2 regions of the Massilia sp. UYP11 genome follow, and region 2 is predicted to be linked to the other one. Evidence: predicted binding sites of a transcription regulator. Region 2 holds the regulator's gene; the other holds the start of a gene.

Region 1 (10,125 bases), on a different contig from region 2:
CAGCCAGAACAGGAAGGGAAAAGCGCCAGCCTTGATGAGCAGGGCAACAAGCAACAGCGCGCCCAGCAGCAAGGCGAGCGGATCGTCGCCGCGCCCGGCCAGCGCTCTCCCCAGCGCCTCATAGTTGAGCTGGCCGGTCAGGCCGTACAGGCCTGTCACCGCGGCCAGCAAGAGGACGGTGCCGAACAGGTTGAGGACCAGGTATTTCAGGCCAGCCTCCAGGTGCGCCGGTTTGCGGCCGGCGACGATCAGCCCGAGGGCCGCGATCAGCATGACTTCGAACCAGACATAGAGGTTGAACAGGTCGGCTGTGGCGTAAGCCCCGCCCGCCCCTGCCAGCAGGCCGTGCGCCAGCGGCGGGCCGAACGGCGTGGCCAGCGCTCCACCGCGGCTAGGGTAGACCAGCACGGCCACGGCCAGCACGGCATTAACGGTCAGCATCAGGGCGGCGGCGCGGTCGATACGGAAGGCGATCGCGAAGGGCGCGGCCCATTCGCCGAAGCGCGCCGTCAGCACTATGCCTCCGATGGAGCCGTACAGCAGCGCAGCGCAGCACAGCAGGAGCAGCAGTGCGCCGACCGCGCTGGCTGCACGCTGGCGGCGCGGGCGCCGGGCCAGCGCGACCGTCAGCGCGGCCGTGAGCAGCGGCACCAGCACCGGTGCGGCAACGAGCACACCATTCATGGTATCTCCCCAGGCTCGCCGTCCGGGCGCGGCGGCGGTTCAGCCTGTTCCAGCGCGTCGGCGTCGGCGCGGCTGTCGTGCGCGGCCAGCGCCAACGCCAGGGCGATGCCAAAGCAGGCAAAGGCGAAACCGATCACGATCGCCGTCAGTACCAGTGCTTGCGGCACCGGGTTGGCCACTGCCGCCAGCGGCGCCGCCGCGCCTGGCGCAATGAGCGGTGGCGCCGCCTGGCCGATGCGGCCGGCCGCGAAGACAAACAGGTTTACTGCTGAACCGAGCAAAGCCAGCCCCACCGAGATCGACACCACGTCGCGCGAGCTCGCCAGATACAGGCCGGCTGCCGCCACAAGGGTCACGCTCGCCGCAATCGCCCACTCGATCATCGCAAGCTCCCCAGTAGCCGGAGGCAGAATCCGCCCAGCGCACCCCATACGCACAGCGCCACACCGAGGTCGAACAGCAGCACAGTGGAGAGCTTGAGCGCCATTGAGCCTACAGCGAGCTCGCCCCACCAATGGGTGAGGAAAGCCTGCCCGAGAGCCAGCGCCGGCAGGCCGCTGACCACCGCCAGGACTAACCCGAGGGCGCTCAGGGTCAGCGGACTGAACGGCATCCGGGCGCGCGCGGCTGCTACGCCGAACACCATCGCATGGGCGGCTGTCGCTGCTACCGCCACCAGCGCGGCGACGAAGCCGCCTCCGGGCGCATTGTGCCCGCGCAGCAGCAGCCACAGGGCTGCGCCCAGCATAATCCAGTAAAGGAAGGACACGGTGGTTTCCAGCACGATCGAGCGCTCCGCATTCATAAACCTTTTCTCCTGAGCGGCAGGCGGCGCGCCAGCGGCCACGCCGCCAGGGCCGCGAACATGACCACTGCGATCTCGCCAAGCGTGTCCAAGCCGCGAAAGTCGACAATGATGACATTGACCACATTGCGTCCATGCGCGTATGGCACGCTCTGCGCGAGGAAGTAATCCGCCATGGCGGGGTCGAGCGGCCGGCCGGACAGCGCCAGCAGCACGGCGCCGAGCAGCAGGCCGAAGGCCAGCGCGACGCCAGCCCGCCAGGCGTTGGCCCGCCCCACACCCGCGCCGGCGCCCTGCTGCTGGCGGTAGCGGCGCAACGCGACCGCGGCCACCACCACGAAGACCGTCTCCACAGCGAGTTGAGTCAGGGCCAGGTCGGGCGCGCCCTGGAACAGGAAAACAAGGGCGCTACCGGCGCCGACAGCGCCGGCGCCAAGCAGTCGCTGGAGCGTGTCGCGAGCACGCACAGCCAGTACGGCCCCCAGGATGGCGGTGGCGCATCCCACCAGCGCCCCGGCGCCGTCGACCTTGATCGCTGCGGGCGGCTGAAAGTTCAGGCCGAATGCCCAAGGCGCGGACAGCAACACCGTGGCGGCAACCGTTGTGAGCAGATAGCGGCTCAGGCGCCGCGCCTGCAGGCCGCGCGCCAGCACGCCAGCCGCGTGCTTCAGGCCGTGCAGCGCGGCGCCGTAAGCGGCAGCGGGGCCGGCGCTGTCGAGGAAACGCAGTCGGTCGAGTATCCGGTATAGGGGATTCCACCCTGCGTACACTATCGCCCCAACCGCCCAGACGACGGCAAAGCTCTCGATGCGGAGCAGCCATTCGGTTTCCAGAGACGCATCGGAGCGCGTCAGCGCTGGGGAGATCATCCGGGCTGCATCCGTCACCAGCGGTTCGGCCAGCGCAGGGAACAGCCCGAGCGCGATGCCTATGCTGGCGAGCGTCAGTGGCGGGAGCGCGAGCCGCCATCCGCCCTCGTGCGGCGCGTGGCCTGCTGGATGGGTAGGGCGACCAAAGAAGATACGTAACACCGCCACGCTGGCGACTGCCACGCCAACCATGCTCACCAGCAGGCTGGCGCCTTCGACTATCCACAGAATCTCACTTACTTCCTTGGCGGCCTTGATAGTGTCCTTGGCGACAAAACCGACCGTGGCCGGCAAACCGGCCATCGACAGGCCCGCCAACAGGGCCGCCAGCGCGGTTGCGGGCATGCCATGTCGCAGTCCGCGCAGCCGGTCAATCATGCGCGTTCCGGTGGCGTGGTCGACGTTGCCGGCCACGAAGAACAGCGGCGCCTTGTACAGCGCATGGGCCAGCAGAAAGGCGACAAAGGCCAATGCGCCCAGTTCGTTAGGCAGGCCGATGAGCACGGTCAGCGTACCCAGCGCGGAGACGGTGGACCATGCAAGGATGCGTTTCAGGTCTCGCTCGCGGGGGGCTTGGACGGCGCCCCACAAGGCGGTGATCGTGCCGATCGACAGGAGCGTTACTTCCCACCAGGGAATCGCGCCCATTGCCTCGTCGAAGCGGGCCATCACATACACCCCGAGGTTAACCATCGTGGCCGAGTGCAAATAGGCCGAGACTGGCGTCGGTGCGGCCATTGCGCCCGGCAGCCAGAAGTGGAAAGGGAACTGGGCCGACTTGGTCATGGCGCCAGCCAGCACCAGCGCCACCCCCGCCTGGAAGCGGGCATCCTCAAGCACGGCGGGATCGAGGTGTGCCAGGTCGCTCAGCCGCAGCCCGGGCGCGGCCAGCAGTATCAGGACGATCCCGGCAAGGAGGGCCAGCCCGCCGGCACCGGTGACCAGCAGCGCCTGACGCGCGCTGTCGCGACTGTCCTGGCTATCGTGTTCGAAGCCCACCAGCAGAAAGGACAGCACACTGGTCGCCTCCCAGAACAGCAACAGCAGCAGCAGGTCGTCAGCCAGGATTGCCCCAATCATGGCCAGGGTGAATGCGATCAGCAGGCACATCAATTGGCCGAGCCGGGTATGGCCGCGCAGGTAGCCGGGGGTATAGGCGAGCACGGCCGCGCCGACGGCGCACACGAGCAGCAGGAACAGGCGCGCGAGTCCATCGGCGGCGAAACCTAGGCGGACGCCAAGCGGCGCCACCCACGGCACGGACCAGCTTGCTGGTTCGCCCGGCAGGCCAGCCACCGCCGGCAGCAACGCCAACGGCAGCAGCCAGGCCGCGCGGATCCATAACGGCTGCGACGCCGCCGGGAGCGCTGTCTGCACCATGTCGTTTCCTATCCGGGAGAACCCGGATTCATTTGCCTGCTCTGCCACTCGCGCCAGGCGACGACCGCCAGCGTCACGGCGACCAGCGGCAGCACCGCCGTCACCATGATGGCGCTGTAGGGCTGCAACGCGTCATGCTGCCCCGCTGCCAGTAGCACGTAAGCCATGTAAGCAGCATACAGCCCGAGGAACAGGGCACCTTCCCAGCGGGCAATCAGGTTCCCTGTGAAAAATATTGGCAGACAGGCGAGCGCCACAGCGATCATGACCGGCAGGTCAAATGCGAGCACCGAAGGGGCGACCGCTATCCCTGTCTGGCTCACCACGGACGACAGACCCAATACGCCGAGGATATTGAATACGTTGCTCCCTACCACATTGCCGACCGCGATATCGCGCTGGCCCCGCAGCGCCGCGATGATGGAAGTGGCCACCTCTGGAAGCGAAGTGCCGGCCGCAACGATGGTCAAGCCAATGACCAGTTCGCTGACTCCGAGGTACTGCGCGAAGCGGACCGCCGAGTCCACCAGCCAAGTGGCGCCCAACACCAAAGAACCGAGCCCGGCGGCAATGAGTAGCAGCTGCGCCGCAGGGCGGCTCTCCCAACCTGGGGAGGATGCAAGCGCCTCATCGGGCAAGCCTACATCGCCGCCCTGATTTTGGCGACGCGACTGGTAGATTAAGAACGCGGTATAGACGACTAACAGGCCCAGCAGCAGGGCACCGTCGCCACGGCCGAGGCGCCCATCCAGTGCCAGTGCAAGCAGTAGCAGCGAGACGCCGATCATGACCGGCACTTCCTGGCGCACTAACTGGCGCGCCACGAGCAGCGGCACGATCAGGGCGGAAACGCCGAGGATGAACAGGACGTTGAAGATGTTGCTACCCACAACATTGCCCAGCGCCAGGTCAGCGCGGCCGGCGATCGCCGACTGAACGCTGACAGCTAACTCCGGTGCACTGGTACCGAACGCCACCACGGTAAGTCCGACCACGAGGGGCGAAATGCCGACCGAGAGTGCAAGACGGGAAGCACCGCGTACCAAAGCTTCCGCGCCAACGACGAGGAGCACCAGCCCGAACAAGAACAAGAGTACATCCATCATCACGTCTCCTTTTCAGGCAGGGCCGGCAATGTCCGGTAACTGCCGCTGTGCAGCCGATTATAAAACTCATCGTGTCGGGACGGCGCGCGATGGTAACGGACATGGCGCCGGTGGTGCTCCGGTTAGGCCGAGACTGCGCCTGCGGCGACCTGCCTCATCCTGCCAAGGTGTCGGCAGGAGAGTAGTCCCTGGCCTGGTCGTGGCCGAACCAAGCTCTGGCCGCGCGCCGTACCAGGGTCATTTCGCGGCCATCGACGCGGCCGTCCGCCTGGACGATGTCAGCCATGGTCTTCCACAGGCAGATCTGCAGCAGCGGTTCCTGAACCTCAAGCATCAGGCTGTCCAGCAAGACCGGATCAATCTCGACAATGCCCGCGCAGCGGTTGGCGGCGTTGTTGAGCAGGTCTTCGCACAATTCGCGCAGGGTATGGTCGAATGTGTCGTCGTCGACCTTTACCTGTTGCAGGAACTTGGCATGATGCATGGTGCGCACCTCGGACGGGCTGATGTGGCCGTCAACGATCATAGTGAGGGCCAGTAGTCGGCTGATTGCTGCGGGACTGTTAGCGGGATAGGTATGCATGGTGACCTCATCAAAGTGATTGTAAGGTCACTATAGAAGCGCCAAAGCTTAAAGTAAAATCAATTAATCTTTACTAAAACATCAATTTTTCTGAGGATTGCATGATCAACTATAAGCACCTCTACTATTTCCAAACGGTTGCTACCAATGGTACGGTTGCGCGGGCGGCCGAGCAGCTGCATGTAACGGCGCAGGCAATCAGCATGCAGTTGCAGGTCCTGGAAGCCCAGTTAGGCGAGGCATTGTTTCAGAAGAGAGGCCGGGGGCTCGAACTGGCCTTCCCCCATCGATACGGACACTTCCGTTAGGCGCATTTTAGATTTTCAAACTGTACCGGGCTGAGATAGCCGATAGTGGAATGACGCCGGCGTGGATTGTAGAACCTTTCTATGTAATCGAACACGTCTGCGCGTAAATCATCCCTGGTCCGGTAATGCTTTTTGCTCAGGCGCTCAGTCTTGAGCGTCGAGAAGAAGCTCTCCATTGCAGCGTTGTCCCAGCAGTTTCCGCGACGGCTCATGCTGCAAACAATGCCGTGTGATTCGAGCAGGCGCTGGAAATCCTCGCTCGTGTATTGGGAACCTTGGTCCGAATGATGCACCACAGCGCGAGGCCGGCCACGGCGGAAGATGGCCATCAGCAGAGCGTCCATTACCAGCTGTGCGGTCATTGTCGGTTGCATCGACCAGCCCACCACGCGCCGCGAGTACAGGTCCAGCACGACAGCGACAAACAGCCAGCCTTCGCCCGTCCACACGTAAGTGAAGTCGGCTGCCCATTTCTGGTTTGGGCCTGTCGCTTCAAACTGCCGGTCCAGCAGGTTCGGCGCGATGGCATGCACTGGTGAGTCAAGCTGGCCTGGCGCGCGGCGCCGCTTGTGACGGGCCTTGATGCCAGCAGCTTTCATCAGTCGTGCCACACGGTTCTCGCTGCAAGAGAAACCAGCATCGATAAGGTCTCGCACTACGCGTGGCGAACCGTATGTGCCATCGCTGGCTTCGTGGCTGTGCTTGATTGCGTTGAGGAGCTGGGCGTTCTCGCGTTCATGGGCACTTGCTGGCCGGCCGAGCCAGTCGTAGAAGCCACTGCTCGATACGCCGAGCAGACGGCACATCGTCCGTGTTGGCCAGATGGTTCGATATTTGGCGATGAAGCCGTATTTCACTTGAGGTCGGCTGCGAAGTAGCCGAGCGCCTTTTTTAATATGTCGCGCTCCGTCTTGACCTTCGCCAGCTCGCGCCGCATGCGCTCGTATTCCTGGGCCGATACCTTCTCACGCCCGACTGCGACCTCTGCACCGACGTGGGCATCTCTGCACCACCGACCCAGCAAATTAGCACCGATGCCAAGGTCGCGGGCTATTGCCGCCTTGCTCGCGCCAGGCTGGCCTACCAGCTTGACTGCTTCGCGCTTAAACTCTTCTGAGAACAACCGTCTTTCACGTGCCATGTAATACCTCCGATAGGAACATCATACCTATCGAAAGCGTCCGTCGTGGTGGGGGAAGGCCAAACTGACCGAGGCGGGCAAAACCGTGTTGCGCTATACCACGCAGATCTTTGACATGGGCAATGAGCTGGAACAAGCGATGCGGCGAGGGGCATTCGCCGCGGAAACGCTGCGAATCGGCATTTGCGACATGATCGCAAAGACCATGATCTTCCGCCTTCTGCAGCCGGCGCAGGGGGCAGGATTGGGAATGCGCCTGATTTGCAAGGAAGGGCACTTCGACGACTTGATGATTGCACTCACGGCACACCAGCTCGACCTCATCATCGCCGACAAGGGCCTGCCACCAGGAGGTGCGATCCGCGGCTACACTCACCTGCTCGGTTCGAGCACGCTTACTGTAATGGGCCACCCCGACCTGTGCAGAGCTTGGCCGGGCTCCTTCCCGCAGCGCCTGAAAAATGCGCCTTTCCTGCTGCCGGGGCAGGACGCCGCCATCCACAGTCAGCTCAGCAGCTGGTTCGAGAGCAACGAGTTGCGTCCCATCGTAGTGGGTGAATTCGACGACGGAGCGCTGTTGAAGTCCTTCGCCCGCGCCGGTACCGGGTTCATCGTGGCGCCTACAGTGCTGGCCGATATCGTGTGTGAGGAAAACGCGCTGGAAGCCATTGGCACGATCGACGCCATCGTCGAGCATTTCTATGCCGTGTCGGTCGAACGGCGAGAGAGCCACCCGGCAGTGCGCCGCATCCTTGATGGGGCGGCCGCGATCTTCGGCCGCACAGTGAAACAGATAGGACAGACAGCCTGAGCAGCTTGTTGCCGGATGCACCTTCAAGTGACTGTGCCGGGACGGCGAGCCCGTTACGCGGAACACCAGACCACTGCGGCAGCCAGAGGGTCGAAAGTTCGCCGCTGGAAGGACAGATGGACCCGTTCTTCAAACAGCCTATGGAGGAATCAGTGTGGTTCCGAGTCTTCAGCTGCCTTGGCAACCCGCTCCTGATAGACCCAGTACAAGGCACGCTCCTGGTCCTGCGCAACCAAGTAATTCCTGGCCACGGTGTTCCCCAGTAGGTATTGCGTTTAGTTAAACTCCTAAAGTGCAAGCATCCTTGCCACAGCGGCCGGCCCGGCTATGCAGCCATTTTCCCGAGCGCATACAACTGCCAGCCAGTAGCCCAAAAAACCACCTTGCACTTTCATCCATTCACAATTTATACTGTACAAATATACAGTACAAAACTCATATATGCTTACATCACCTACCAATGTTGCTCAAAAGACTGGGAAAGTGCCCCAGTCAGTTCTACGTGACGTATGGCGTGCAAGCGAGTTAGCGATCGCACGATCGACTGTCCAAACCACTGGGCACGATCTGCTCGACAAAGAACTACCGGATAGAGGGTGGCCGAGGTCGGCGCTTATCGAACTACTTGTGCAGCAAAACGGTATCGGGGAAATGCAATTGCTACAACCTATGCTATCCCCCTTATCATCTTCGCAACGAGTGGTGCTTATCCAGCCACCTTATCATCCCCATCTTATGGCCTGCCGTGCTTGGCAAGTGAATGAACGAAATTTGTTATGGCTCCGTCCAAAGAGTTCATCAGATGCCCTATGGGCTACCGAGCGAACTCTTAAAAGCGGAAATTGCGGTGCCGTCATACTTTGGCAAACAGATATTCGACCTGAAACACTTCGGCGGCTGAACCTCGCCGCCCAAACCACTGATACATGGTTTTGGCTTATGCGGCCTATCTCAGCTGCAGCGAACGCTTCGCCATCACCGTTACGCATAGCACTTCGTCCTATTCATGGTGGACTTTCTGTTGATATTGTCAAACGAAGAGGACCTTCCTGTGAAAACCCTTTTTTTATTTCGTTGACGAATATGCCTGTGGGTCGCCGGTCACTGGACAAAGATTATGAAACTCCTGTTAAGCGTCCATCTACCTTCATTGCCACTAGAAGCACTACGCCCGCGTTGGTCTGAACCTGGGCAGTTTGTCGTTATCGACCAAGGAGTGGTACTGGCGATGAGCTTCGAGGCAGCGCAGTGCGGCATACGCTTACGCATGCGCCGCGATAGCGTATCGGCTCTCGCCCCTACGGCAACAACTCTAGATCGATCGCCAGAAAAGGAGAACCAGGCGCTTCACGCTATTACAACCGCGCTAATGCAGTTCACTCCGGAAATCGATTTCCAGGAAGATTTCTCGGTTCTATTGGACGTTAGTGCAAGCCTCACGTTATTTAAAGGACCACATTCGCTCTCCCTGCGCGTCTCCGGCATTCTTAGCTCACTCGGCTTTACGTCGCAAATCGGTACTGCCCCGACAGCAGAAGGCGCCTGGTTGCTCGCAAGAAGTAGGCGCCAAGACGGATTTACTCTACGTCGCCGAACATTATCGATAAGAACCTTGCACCACCGGCTGAGCATGTTGCCTTGCAATCTACTTCCAAAGGCTGCTCCCTATAGGAACTGGCTTAATGACATTGGGGCAGAGCAGATTGGTGCGCTCCGTAGACTGCCCAGAGCCGGCCTTTTGCGTCGAACTAGCAAGGAATTAATCTACGCGCTTGATCGAGCATACGGCGAAGAACCGGAAATATTTGACTGGATCAAGCCGCCACTACAGTTCAAAGCACGCGTAGAGCTCTGTGATCGCGTCGAGCACGCCGGGGCGTTGCTCCACAGCGGAACCAGTCTGATCCTCCAGTTAGTTGGTTGGCTAAAGTCCTTGCAACGAGCAGTCCGAGTTTGCGTCTTCCTTCTTGAACACGAACGCGGTCGCGCCGCAATAGCGCCTACAAAGATTGAGATAATTTTGGCAGAGCCCGCTTGGGACGAAGGACACCTAATTCGGCTTCTAAAAGAACGTCTCCCGAAGATTCAACTTACCGCGCCTGTAATTGGCCTCTACCTAGAAGCGGTACAGACCGAAGCCGCCCACCCAACAAATGAATCCCTTTTCCCCGAGCCTGGTGGCTCGCTAGAAGATTATCATCGACTTCTTGAGCTATTGACTGCACGACTCGGTCACGAAAATGTATTAACCCCTAATAACGTTGAAGATTATCTTCCAGAGGTCTACAATGCCTGGGCATCCGCGACAACCAAACCAATCAAGGCTAATACAGAATTCGTTGCCAATAATCGACCATTTTTCTTATTGCCAAAGCCTATTGCGCTACTAGTGCGTAATGAGCGACCATTTTATGGTAGTCCGCTTAAAATAATTCGCG
Region 2 (10,125 bases):
TGTCCGGCACCATGGTACCGCTCTGACCCTGACCGAACAGCGTGACGATTTTTGATTATCTGGTGCTGTTCGTGCTGATCGCCTCGGTGGTCATCAGCACCCTGCGCGGCCTGGTCAAGGAAATCCTGTCGCTGCTGGGCTGGATCGTCGCCTTCGTGGTGGCCAATGCCTACGGCGCGCAGCTCGCGCCCTTGCTGCCGGAAGTGATTCCCGGCGCCACGGCGCGCCTGATCGTGGCCTTCATCGCGCTGTTCCTGGGCGTGCGTATCCTGATGGGCCTGCTGTCGCTGGCGATCGGGGCTCTGGTGGAAGCCACCGGCCTCTCGCTGGCGGACCGCGGCCTTGGCGGCTTGTTCGGATTGGCGCGCGGCATTGTAATCGTGCTGGCCGGCGTCATATTGTGTGGGATGACGGACATTCCAAAGCAGGCGTTCTGGCAACAGGCGCTGTTGTCGCCGATCGCCGAGACCGGCGCCCGTACCGTCGAGCCCTTCCTGCCCGCTGCCATGGCGCAGCACGTGAATTTTTGACCAGCATTCCTCAGTCGTAGAAATTTTTCTGTAATCAAGCACTCAAGCTTTTAGGAGCACACCATGTGTGGCATCGTCGGCGTCGTCTCTCACTCTCCCGTCAACCAGTTGCTGTATGACGCACTGCTGCTGCTGCAGCACCGCGGCCAGGATGCGGCGGGCATTGCGACCAATCACAGCAGCATGTTCTCGATGTTCAAGGCCAATGGCCTGGTCCGGGACGTGTTCCGCACCCGCAATATGCGTTCGCTGCAGGGCAACACGGGCATCGGCCACTGCCGCTACCCGACCGCCGGCTCGTCGAGCGAGGAAGAAGCGCAGCCGTTCTACGTCAATGCGCCGTTCGGCATCACGCTGGCCCACAACGGCAACCTGACCAACCAGGTCCAGCTCAAGGACGAGCTGTACCGCAACGACCGCCGCCACATCAACACCGATTCCGACTCCGAGGTGCTGCTCAATGTGCTGGCCCACGAAATCCAGGAAGCGGCCGACGGCTTCTCGCTCGACGCCGACGCCGTGTTCAAGGCGGTCGCCGCCGTGCACCGCCGCGTGCGCGGCGCCTACGCCGTGGTGTCGCAGATCGCCGGCCACGGCATGCTCGCTTTCCGCGATCCGTTCGGCATCCGCCCGTTGTGCCTGGGCGTGAACGAGACCGAGCAGGGCGTCGAGTACCTGGTGGCCAGCGAATCGGTCGCGCTGGAAGGCCTGGGCTTTCGCTTCGTGCGCGACATCGCGCCGGGCGAAGCGATCTTCATCGATGAAAACAACCAGCTGCACGAGCGCCAGTGCGCCGAGAATCCGTCGCTCAACCCGTGCGCCTTCGAATTCGTCTACCTGGCCCGTCCGGATTCCGTGATCGACGGCGCCTCGGTGTACGCCACCCGCCTGCGCATGGGCGAGTACCTGGCCGACAAGGTCGGGCGCGAGATCCCGGTCGACGAGATCGACGTCGTGATGCCGATTCCCGATTCCTCGCGCCCGGCCGCGATCCAGCTGGCGTTGAAACTCGGCGTGGAATACCGCGAAGGCTTCATCAAGAACCGCTACATCGGCCGCACCTTCATCATGCCGGGGCAAGGGATGCGCAAGAAGTCGGTGCGCCAGAAACTGAACGCCATCAGCTCCGAGTTCAAGGACAAGAACGTGCTGCTGGTCGACGACTCGATCGTGCGCGGCACCACCAGCCGCGAAATCGTGCAGATGGCGCGCGAAGCGGGCGCGCGCAAGGTGTTCTTCGCCTCGGCCGCGCCGCCGGTGCTGTACCCGAACGTGTACGGCATCGACATGCCGACCCGCGACGAGCTGATCGCCCACGGCCGCACGGTCGAGGAAGTGTGCCGCGAGATCACGGCCGACCGCTTGGTGTACCAGGACGTCGATGCGCTCAAGCGCGCGATCTCGGATGTCAATCCCGAGCTGAAGAATTTCGAGGCATCGTGCTTCGATGGCGTCTATGTCACCGGTGACGTGACCCCCGAGTACCTGGACCGCCAGGAATCGGCGCGCCACAATCCGACGTCGAAGGATGCCGAGGACAAGGTGCGCACCCTGCTCAACCTGAACCCGCCGGTGGCGGCCGAATAAGGCCAGGAAAAACCATGTCGGACAAGCCAAGCTACGGTTTCACCACCACTATATTGCACAACGATCGCCGCAAGACGATCGAGCAGGGTTCGCTGCACAAGCCGGTGCACACCTCGGTCGCCTTCGGCTATGCCGACGCACGCCAGCTGGCATCGGTGTTCCAGGGCAAGGAGCCGGGCTTTCGCTACGGCCGCCAGGGCAACCCGACGGTGTCGGCGCTGGAAGACAAGATCAGCAAGATGGAAGACGGCGTCGCCACACTGTGCTTCGGCACCGGGATGGCGGCGATCGGCGCGCTGTTCCAGGCGCTGCTCAAGGCCGGCGACCACATCGTGTCGTCGAGTTTTCTGTTCGGTAATACCAACAGCCTGTGGCAGACGGTGGCGGGCCAGGGCGTCGACGTTGCCTTCGTCGACGCCACCGACGTGGCCCAGGTGGAAGCGGCGCTGACGCCGGATACCCGCATGGTGTTCGTCGAGACCATCGCCAATCCGCGCACGCAAGTGGCGGACCTGGCCCGCATCGGCGAACTGTGCCGCGCGCGCGGCATCCTGTACGTGGTCGACAACACGATGACCACGCCCTGGCTGTTCCGTCCCAAGGACGTGCATGCGGGCCTGGTGGTCAATTCGTTGACCAAGTCGATCGGCGGCCATGGCATCGCACTGGGCGGCGCGCTGACCGACACGGGCCTGTTCGACTGGGCCGCGTACCCGAACATCGCCCCGAACTTCAGGAAGCAGACGGCAAGTGCGCAGGGTATGGCCCAGCTGCGCGCCAAGGCGCTGCGCGACTTCGGCGCCGCGCTGGGGCCGGAAGCGGCGCACCACATCGCGGTCGGCGCCGAAACGCTGGCCCTGCGCATGGAGCGTACCTGTGCCAACGCGCTGGCCCTGGCGACGATGCTGGAAGCCGACGAGCGCGTCGCCGCCGTCTATTATCCGGGCCTGGCCTCGCATCCGCAGCACGCGATCGTCGCGTCGCTGTTCCGCTCGGGCGGCTCGTTGCTGAGCTTCGAGCTGAAACCAGACATCGACCCGTTCGATGTCCTGAACCGCCTCGAATTGGCGATCCCGGCCTCGAACCTGGGCGACAACCGCACCCTGGTGATTCCGGTCGCGCACACGATCTTCTTTGAAATGGGCCCCGAGCGGCGCGCCAGCATGGGCATCGCCGAAGGCTTGATCCGGGTGTCGGTGGGCATCGAAGACACCGCCGACCTGGTCGGCGACTTCCGCCAGGCGCTGGACGCGTAAAGCCGGGTAAAACTGTCTTGATGCGGCCGGCAACTTGCCGGCCTTGTCACATTCGCGATTGAGCCCAGCCGTAAAACACGGCTATCATGGACCTTTACCAGCCCAGCCTGACGGTATGCCCATGAAACGATTCCTGTCCTGCCTGTCCCTCGCGGTGTTGTGCGCAACCGGCGGCGGCGCCTACGCCGGCGAGCTCGAGGACGCCAACGCCCTGTTCGAGAAAAAAGACTATGCGGGCGCGCTCAAGCTGTACACCAGGCTGGCCAATGCCGGCAATTCACAGGCCCAGCAGCAGCTGGGCCAGATGTACTGGTATGGCGAAGCCGGCGCGGTCGACGAAGCCAGGGCGAAGGAGTGGTTCGAGAAGTCGGCCGCCAAGGGCAACAAGATCGCCGCCGACTCGCTCGTGATCATGCAGCAGCGCGCCCTTCGTCGCGCCGAGATCGATTACTGGATCAAGGGTTACGATGGCGCCGACCTGCAGTCGGGCGAGTACCGCTGCCCGGCGCCGCGCATTCCGGCGGTGTCGAAGATCAACGAAGAGATCGAGCGCGTGAACAAGGCCGTGACCGGCTGGCAGGATTGCTACAACAAGATGGTGACCAACCTGAACGCGCAGTCGCCGCTGACCCGCCGCATCCCGCCCGACGTCGCCAAACTGATGAACAAGCAGGAAACCGAGGCCGCGACCGCCTACCTGGAGGGGGTGCGCCAGAACATCGCCGAGGGAGCGAAAGTCAATTCGAAGATGGTACTGGCCGATTTCGCCGCATGGCGCCGCGCGACCGAAGCGTTCGTGGACCAGCACAATGCGGTGATCAACAAGGCCAAGCAGTAGAGACCGCCCATAAACGTCGTTCCCGCGAAGGCGGGAACCCAAGTCCTCAGCGCCGCCACGATGGATGGACGTGGCCGGCAGCGCATGCGAACCGAGGTTCCCACCTGCGCGGGAACGACGCGCTCACGGAGATGATGTGTATCGAGATCAGTTCCAGCTGCGCATCAACCCCACCGCCAGCCCCTCGAGCGCGAACTCTTCGTCGGGCCTGACTTGGATCACCTTGAAGTCGGGGTTCTCGGGCAACAGTTCGACCAGGTCGCCCGTCTTGCGGTAGCGTTTGACGGTGACTTCCTCGCCCAGGCGGGCGACGACGATCTGGCCGTTCTTGGCGCTGTCGATTTTCTTGACCGCCAGGAAGTCGCCATCCATGATGCCGGCGTCGCGCATCGACCAGCCTTTCACCTTGAGCAGAAAGTCGGGCCGCGCCGCGAACATCGCGGTGTCGACGTTATAGGTCGCTTCGACGTGTTCTTGCGCCAGGATCGGATTGCCGGCGGCGACGCGGCCGACCAGCGGCAGCGACATCAGCGACGGCGGCGGCATGGGAATCTGCTGGGCGCTGGCGCCGACGAGGCGGATGCCGCGCGAGGTGCCCGGCGAAATCTCGATCGCGCCCTTGCGCGCCAGCGCTTGCAGGTGTTCTTCGGCCGCATTGGCCGAGCGAAAGCCCAGTTCGGCCGCGATTTCGGCGCGGGTCGGAGGGAAGCCCGTGTTCTCGATCGCTTCCTTGATCAGGTTCAGGATCTGTTCTTGCCTTGCAGTGAGCTTGAGCATAACTGTGTAATGGTTGCCGTGTGTAAATGCCGTGGTTGGATGCGATGTTGCAGCAACGGGTTGTAGCAGTAGACTGTATTTTTGTACAGTATTCCGTCATACGCAAGGGATATACACGAAAAAGCGCAAAAAAAGCGCGCTCATCGTAAAAAGTACGGATTTTGCAAGCGTAAATGTCGAGTGAGCCTGGCGCCGGCTTAAAGCGCTTGACGGCCATGTTCCCAATTTGCCCATTTCACGCTATACTAGCTGGCTGTTCCCTTCCCACACTCGTCTTGACGCCGAGGTGGGCATTTATGTAAAACGTCCTCAAGGAGTAATGCATGCGTCATTATGAAATCGTTTTTATCGTCCATCCGGACCAGAGCGAGCAAGTCCCGGCGATGATCGAGCGTTACAAGACCACGGTGACCAGCCGCGGCGGTAACATCCATCGCGTGGAAGACTGGGGCCGCCGTCAGATGGCTTACCAGATCCAGAAGCTGCCAAAAGCCCACTACATCTGCCTGAACATCGAGTGCGACAACGAGACCCTGGTCGAGCTGGAAACCGCATTCAAGTTCAATGATGCCGTTCTGCGTCATCTGACCGTCAAGATGAAGAAAGCAGAAACCGCACCGTCGCCGATGATGAAATCGGTGCAGCGCGAAGACGCAGCCAAGAGCCACCGTGCAGAAGCCGCTGCTCCTGCAGCTGCTGCTCCAGCCGCTGCCGCTGCTTAAGATTTTTTCCAGGAATTCGTAACAAGCAGTAGTAGAACCGGGTGAATCAGCTCCAGCTCGTGGCGACCATCGCCGAGCGTGATGTCCTGCGCTACACCCCGGCCGGTGTGCCGATCGTTTCAGCCGTCCTGATGCACAGTTCGCATCAACGAGAGGCAGGGATCGATCGCCTGGTCGAGTTCGAAGTCCCCGCGTTTGCCGCGGGCGAGATTTCGGGCAGGTTTGGCAGCGCCGAGCTCGGCGCCAGCTACCGCTTCGATGGCTTCCTCGCACGGAAAAATCGCAACAGCAAAGCCCTGGTGTTTCACATCATTGATTTCAGTGCCGCCTAGTTCGGCAATTTAGATATACAGGAGCCTCAAATGGCATTCGGTAAAAAGTTCGACAAAAACAAAGCTAAAGAAAAACTCAAGCGCAAGCAGCAGAACCCGCTGTTCAAGCGCAAGAAGTTCTGCCGCTTCACCGCCGCTGGCGTTGAGCAGGTTGACTACAAAGACGTCGACACCCTGAAGGACTTCGTCCAGGAAAACGGCAAGATCATGCCAGCACGTCTGACCGGCACCAAGGCGCACTACCAGCGTCAGGTCGACACCGCCATCAAGCGCGCCCGTTACCTGGCGCTGCTGCCGTACACCGACCTGCACCACGGTTAATCGTCGGTCACGACAGTCAGATATCCTGGAGATAAAACATGCAAGTTATTCTGTTGGAAAAAGTTATCAACGTCGGCAACCTGGGCGACGTCGTCAAAGTCAAGGATGGTTACGCACGTAACTTCCTGATCCCGCAAAAGATGGCCCGCCGCGCTACCGCTGGCGCCGTCGCCGAGTTCGAAGCCAAGCGCGCCGAACTGGAAAAAGCAGCCGCCGAGAAACTGGCAGCCGCCCAAACCCAGGGCGACAAGCTGAGCGGCCTGACCGTCACCATCGGCCAGAAGGCCGGCGTCGACGGCCGTCTGTTCGGTTCGGTCACCAACGCGGACATCGCCGAGGCGCTGACCAAGCAGGGCTTCCCGGTCGAAAAAGCTGCCGTTCGCATGCCGACCGGCCCGCTGAAGACCACCGGCGAATTCCCGGTTGCAGTCGCCCTGCACACCGACGTCGTGTCGGAAATCATCATCGCTGTCGTAGGCGAAGCTGCCTGAGCGAATGCTGGATTGACGTAAAAGCAGTGCACGAAAAAGCCGGGATCTCCCGGCTTTTTTGCTTCTGAAACTCACCAATTATGACAGCCGTGTGACAGGAGAAGGTATAATGCCGCCCATGAACGCAGCACCCTCAGACCCGCAGATCGAAGCCCTGCGCATCCCCCCGCATTCCATCGAAGCAGAGCAATCCGTCATCGGCGGGCTGCTGCGCGATAACGCCGCCTGGGACCGCATCGCCGACTTCATGCATGCGGAAGACTTCTACCGTTACGATCACCGCATCATTTTCGAACAGATGGTCCGCCTGATCAACGCCGGCAAGCCGGCCGACGTGATCACGGTCTATGAAGCCTGCAACCAGCTCGGCAAGGCCGAGGAAGTGGGGGGCTTGCAATACCTGAACGCGATGGCGCAGAACACGCCGTCGGCCGCCAATATCCGCCGCTACGCCGAGATCGTGCGCGACCGCGGCATCCTGCGCCAGCTGATCACCGTCGCCGACGAGATTTCCGGCAATGCCTTCAATCCGCAGGGCAAGGAAGTCAAGCAGATGCTGGACGAGGCGGAGTCAAAAATCTTCGCCATCGCCGAACAGGGCGCCAGGGGCGCCCAGGGCTGGCTCGCGGTGCAGCCGCTGCTGACCCAGGTGGTCGAGCGCATCGACGAACTGTACTCGCGCGAGAACCAGGGCGAGATCACGGGCGTGCCGACCGGATTCATCGACCTCGACCGGATGACCTCCGGCCTGCAGCCGGGCGACCTGGTCATCGTCGCCGGCCGTCCGTCGATGGGCAAGACCGCATTCTCGGTGAACATCGGCGAGAACGTCGCGATCGAGGCCGGCCTGCCGGTCGCCGTGTTCTCGATGGAGATGGGCGGCACCCAGCTGGCCATGCGTATGCTCGGCTCGGTCGGGCAGCTCGACCAGCACCGCCTGCGTACCGGCCGCCTGCACGACGAGGACTGGCCGCGCCTGACGCACGCCATCCAGAAGATGAACGACGCCCAGCTGTACATCGACGAAACGCCCGCGTTGAACCCGATCGAGATGCGCGCGCGGGCCCGCCGCCTGGCGCGCCAGTGCGGCAAGCTCGGCCTGATTATCGTCGACTACCTGCAGTTGATGCAGGGTTCGAAGGCGGGCGACAACCGCGCCTCCGAGATCTCGGAGATCTCGCGCTCGCTCAAGGGCCTGGCCAAAGAGCTGCAGTGCCCCGTGATCGCGCTGTCGCAGCTGAACCGCTCGCTGGAACAACGTCCCAACAAGCGTCCCGTGATGTCCGACCTGCGCGAATCCGGCGCTATCGAGCAGGATGCGGACGTGATCATCTTCCTGTACCGCGACGAAGTCTACAACCCGGATTCGCCGGACAAGGGCACCGCCGAGATCATCATCGGCAAGCAGCGTAATGGCCCGATCGGAGCGATTCGCCTGACCTGGATTGGCCAATACACCAAGTTTGGCAATTACAGCGGCAACCTGTCGGTCTACCAGGGCGACTAAGATTCTACGCCGCATACCGCGGCCGGCGTCACGCCGCATACCAAGCCGTCGCTTTTCCCGGAGCGTCGGCAAATACCGAGAGAAAAACGGAGAAAAATAATGTTTGGACGCTTTTTGCCTAAAGAAGGCAATTTCTTTGAACTGTTCAACCAGCACGCGGCCTTGTGCGTGAAGGGTGCCCATGAAATGGTCGGCCTGATGACCAATTTCGACGATCTGGAAACCCGCACCCATGCGGTCGAAACGATCGAAAAGCAGGCCGACAAGATCACCTACGCCACGGTCGACCTGCTGCACAAGACCTTCATTACTCCCCTTGATCGCGACGACATCCACAAGCTGATCACGCGCATGGACGACATCCTGGACATGATGGAAGACGCGGCCCAGACCGTGTCGCTGTACGACCTGCACGCGGTCACGCCGGAAGCGAAACGCCTGGCCGAGCTGTGCCTGTCGTGCTGCCTGAAGGTGCAGGAAGCGGTGTCGATGCTGCACGATATGGACAACGCGCCGAAGATCGTCGCCATCTGCGAAGAGATCGACCGCTTCGAGTCGGACGCCGACCACGTGATGCGCGCCGCCATGTCCAAGCTGTTCCGCGACGAGCCGGACGTGCGCAACCTGATCAAGATGAAGGCGATCTACGAGATCCTGGAAACCGTGACCGACCGCTGCGAAGACGTGGCCAACATCATCGAAGGCATCATCGTCGAGAACGCGTAAGCGTCGTTCGAGCGGAACAACCATGGATACTCTCAACATCAGCATTTACGTGCTGGGCGGGCTGGTGGTGCTGGCACTCGTCTTCGACTTCATGAACGGCTTCCACGATTCGGCGAACTCGATCGCCACCGTCGTGTCGACCGGCGTCCTGAAGCCGCAGCATGCCGTCGCGATGGCCGCCTTCTTCAACTTCATCGCGATCTTCGTGGTCAACATGAAGGTGGCGCAGACCATCGGCAAGGGCACCATCGACCCGCACATCGTCGATCACTACGTGATCTTCGGCGCCCTGGTCGGCGCCATCACCTGGAACCTGATCACCTGGTACTACGGCATCCCGTCCTCGTCCTCGCACGCCCTGATCGGCGGCCTGGTCGGCGCCGCGGTGGCCAAGGCCGGCACCGGCTCGCTCATTTCCGGCGGCCTGCTCAAGACCGTCGCCTTCATCGTGGTCGCGCCGCTGCTGGGCTTTGCGCTCGGATCGATCATCATGCTGATCGTGGCCTGGGTGTTCGTCAAGGCGACGCCGCGCAAGGTCGACGGCCTGTTCCGGAAGCTCCAGCTGGTCTCGGCCGCGGCCTATTCGCTGGGCCACGGCGGCAACGATGCGCAGAAAACCATGGGCATCATCTGGATGCTGCTGATCGCCGCCGGCTACGTCAGCGCCAGCGACGCCCATCCGCCGGCCTGGGTCATCATCTCGTGCTACGCCGCGATCGCCTTCGGCACGCTGTTCGGCGGCTGGCGCATCGTCAAGACCATGGGCCAGAAGATCACCAAGCTCAAACCGGTGGGCGGCTTCTGCGCCGAGACCGGCGGCGCGATGACGCTCCTGATGTCGAGCGCCTTCGGCATCCCGGTGTCGACCACCCACACCATCACCGGCGCAATCGTCGGCGTGGGCGCCGCGCAGAAGGCCTCGGCCGTGCGCTGGGGCGTGGCCGGCAACATCGTGTGGGCGTGGGTCTTCACCATTCCGGCGTCGGCGTTCATCGCCGCGGTGGCGTGGTGGATCGGCACCCACATCATGTGATGGAC

The links. Region 2 encodes LexA, which represses DNA repair genes until DNA is damaged. Its sites were predicted from a motif close to ACTGTATNNNNATACAGT; they were not measured.
Region 1: imuA (translesion DNA synthesis-associated protein ImuA) is a predicted target of LexA. The motif match lies at 8,098-8,115, and genes of this name have one in related genera.

What each region holds. Positions count from the first base shown of each region.
Region 1 covers NZ_JBNDJE010000005.1:64,979-75,103, reverse strand. The annotation lists gene ABIB38_RS10810 (complex I subunit 5 family protein) at 1-684, opposite strand, end outside; gene ABIB38_RS10805 (NADH-quinone oxidoreductase subunit K) at 681-1,067, opposite strand; gene ABIB38_RS10800 (MnhB domain-containing protein) at 1,064-1,489, opposite strand; gene mbhE (hydrogen gas-evolving membrane-bound hydrogenase subunit E) at 1,486-3,738, opposite strand; gene ABIB38_RS10790 (calcium/sodium antiporter) at 3,747-4,844, opposite strand; gene ABIB38_RS10785 (TerB family tellurite resistance protein) at 4,999-5,427, opposite strand; gene ABIB38_RS10780 (LysR family transcriptional regulator) at 5,529-5,735, shown strand; one part of gene ABIB38_RS10775 (IS3 family transposase) at 5,732-6,618, opposite strand; one part of gene ABIB38_RS10775 (IS3 family transposase) at 6,618-6,876, opposite strand; gene ABIB38_RS10770 (LysR substrate-binding domain-containing protein) at 6,962-7,687, shown strand; gene imuA (translesion DNA synthesis-associated protein ImuA) at 8,129-8,872, shown strand; gene ABIB38_RS10760 (Y-family DNA polymerase) at 8,805-10,125, shown strand, end outside.
Region 2 covers NZ_JBNDJE010000003.1:440,392-450,516, reverse strand. The annotation lists gene ABIB38_RS08700 (SPOR domain-containing protein) at 1-26, shown strand, start outside; gene ABIB38_RS08695 (CvpA family protein) at 42-530, shown strand; gene purF (amidophosphoribosyltransferase) at 594-2,117, shown strand; gene ABIB38_RS08685 (cystathionine gamma-synthase family protein) at 2,132-3,373, shown strand; gene ABIB38_RS08680 (tetratricopeptide repeat protein) at 3,495-4,211, shown strand; gene lexA (transcriptional repressor LexA) at 4,359-4,988, opposite strand; gene rpsF (30S ribosomal protein S6) at 5,312-5,710, shown strand; gene priB (primosomal replication protein N) at 5,752-6,042, shown strand; gene rpsR (30S ribosomal protein S18) at 6,073-6,363, shown strand; gene rplI (50S ribosomal protein L9) at 6,402-6,854, shown strand; gene ABIB38_RS08650 (replicative DNA helicase) at 6,964-8,361, shown strand; gene ABIB38_RS08645 (DUF47 domain-containing protein) at 8,461-9,087, shown strand; gene ABIB38_RS08640 (inorganic phosphate transporter) at 9,110-10,120, shown strand.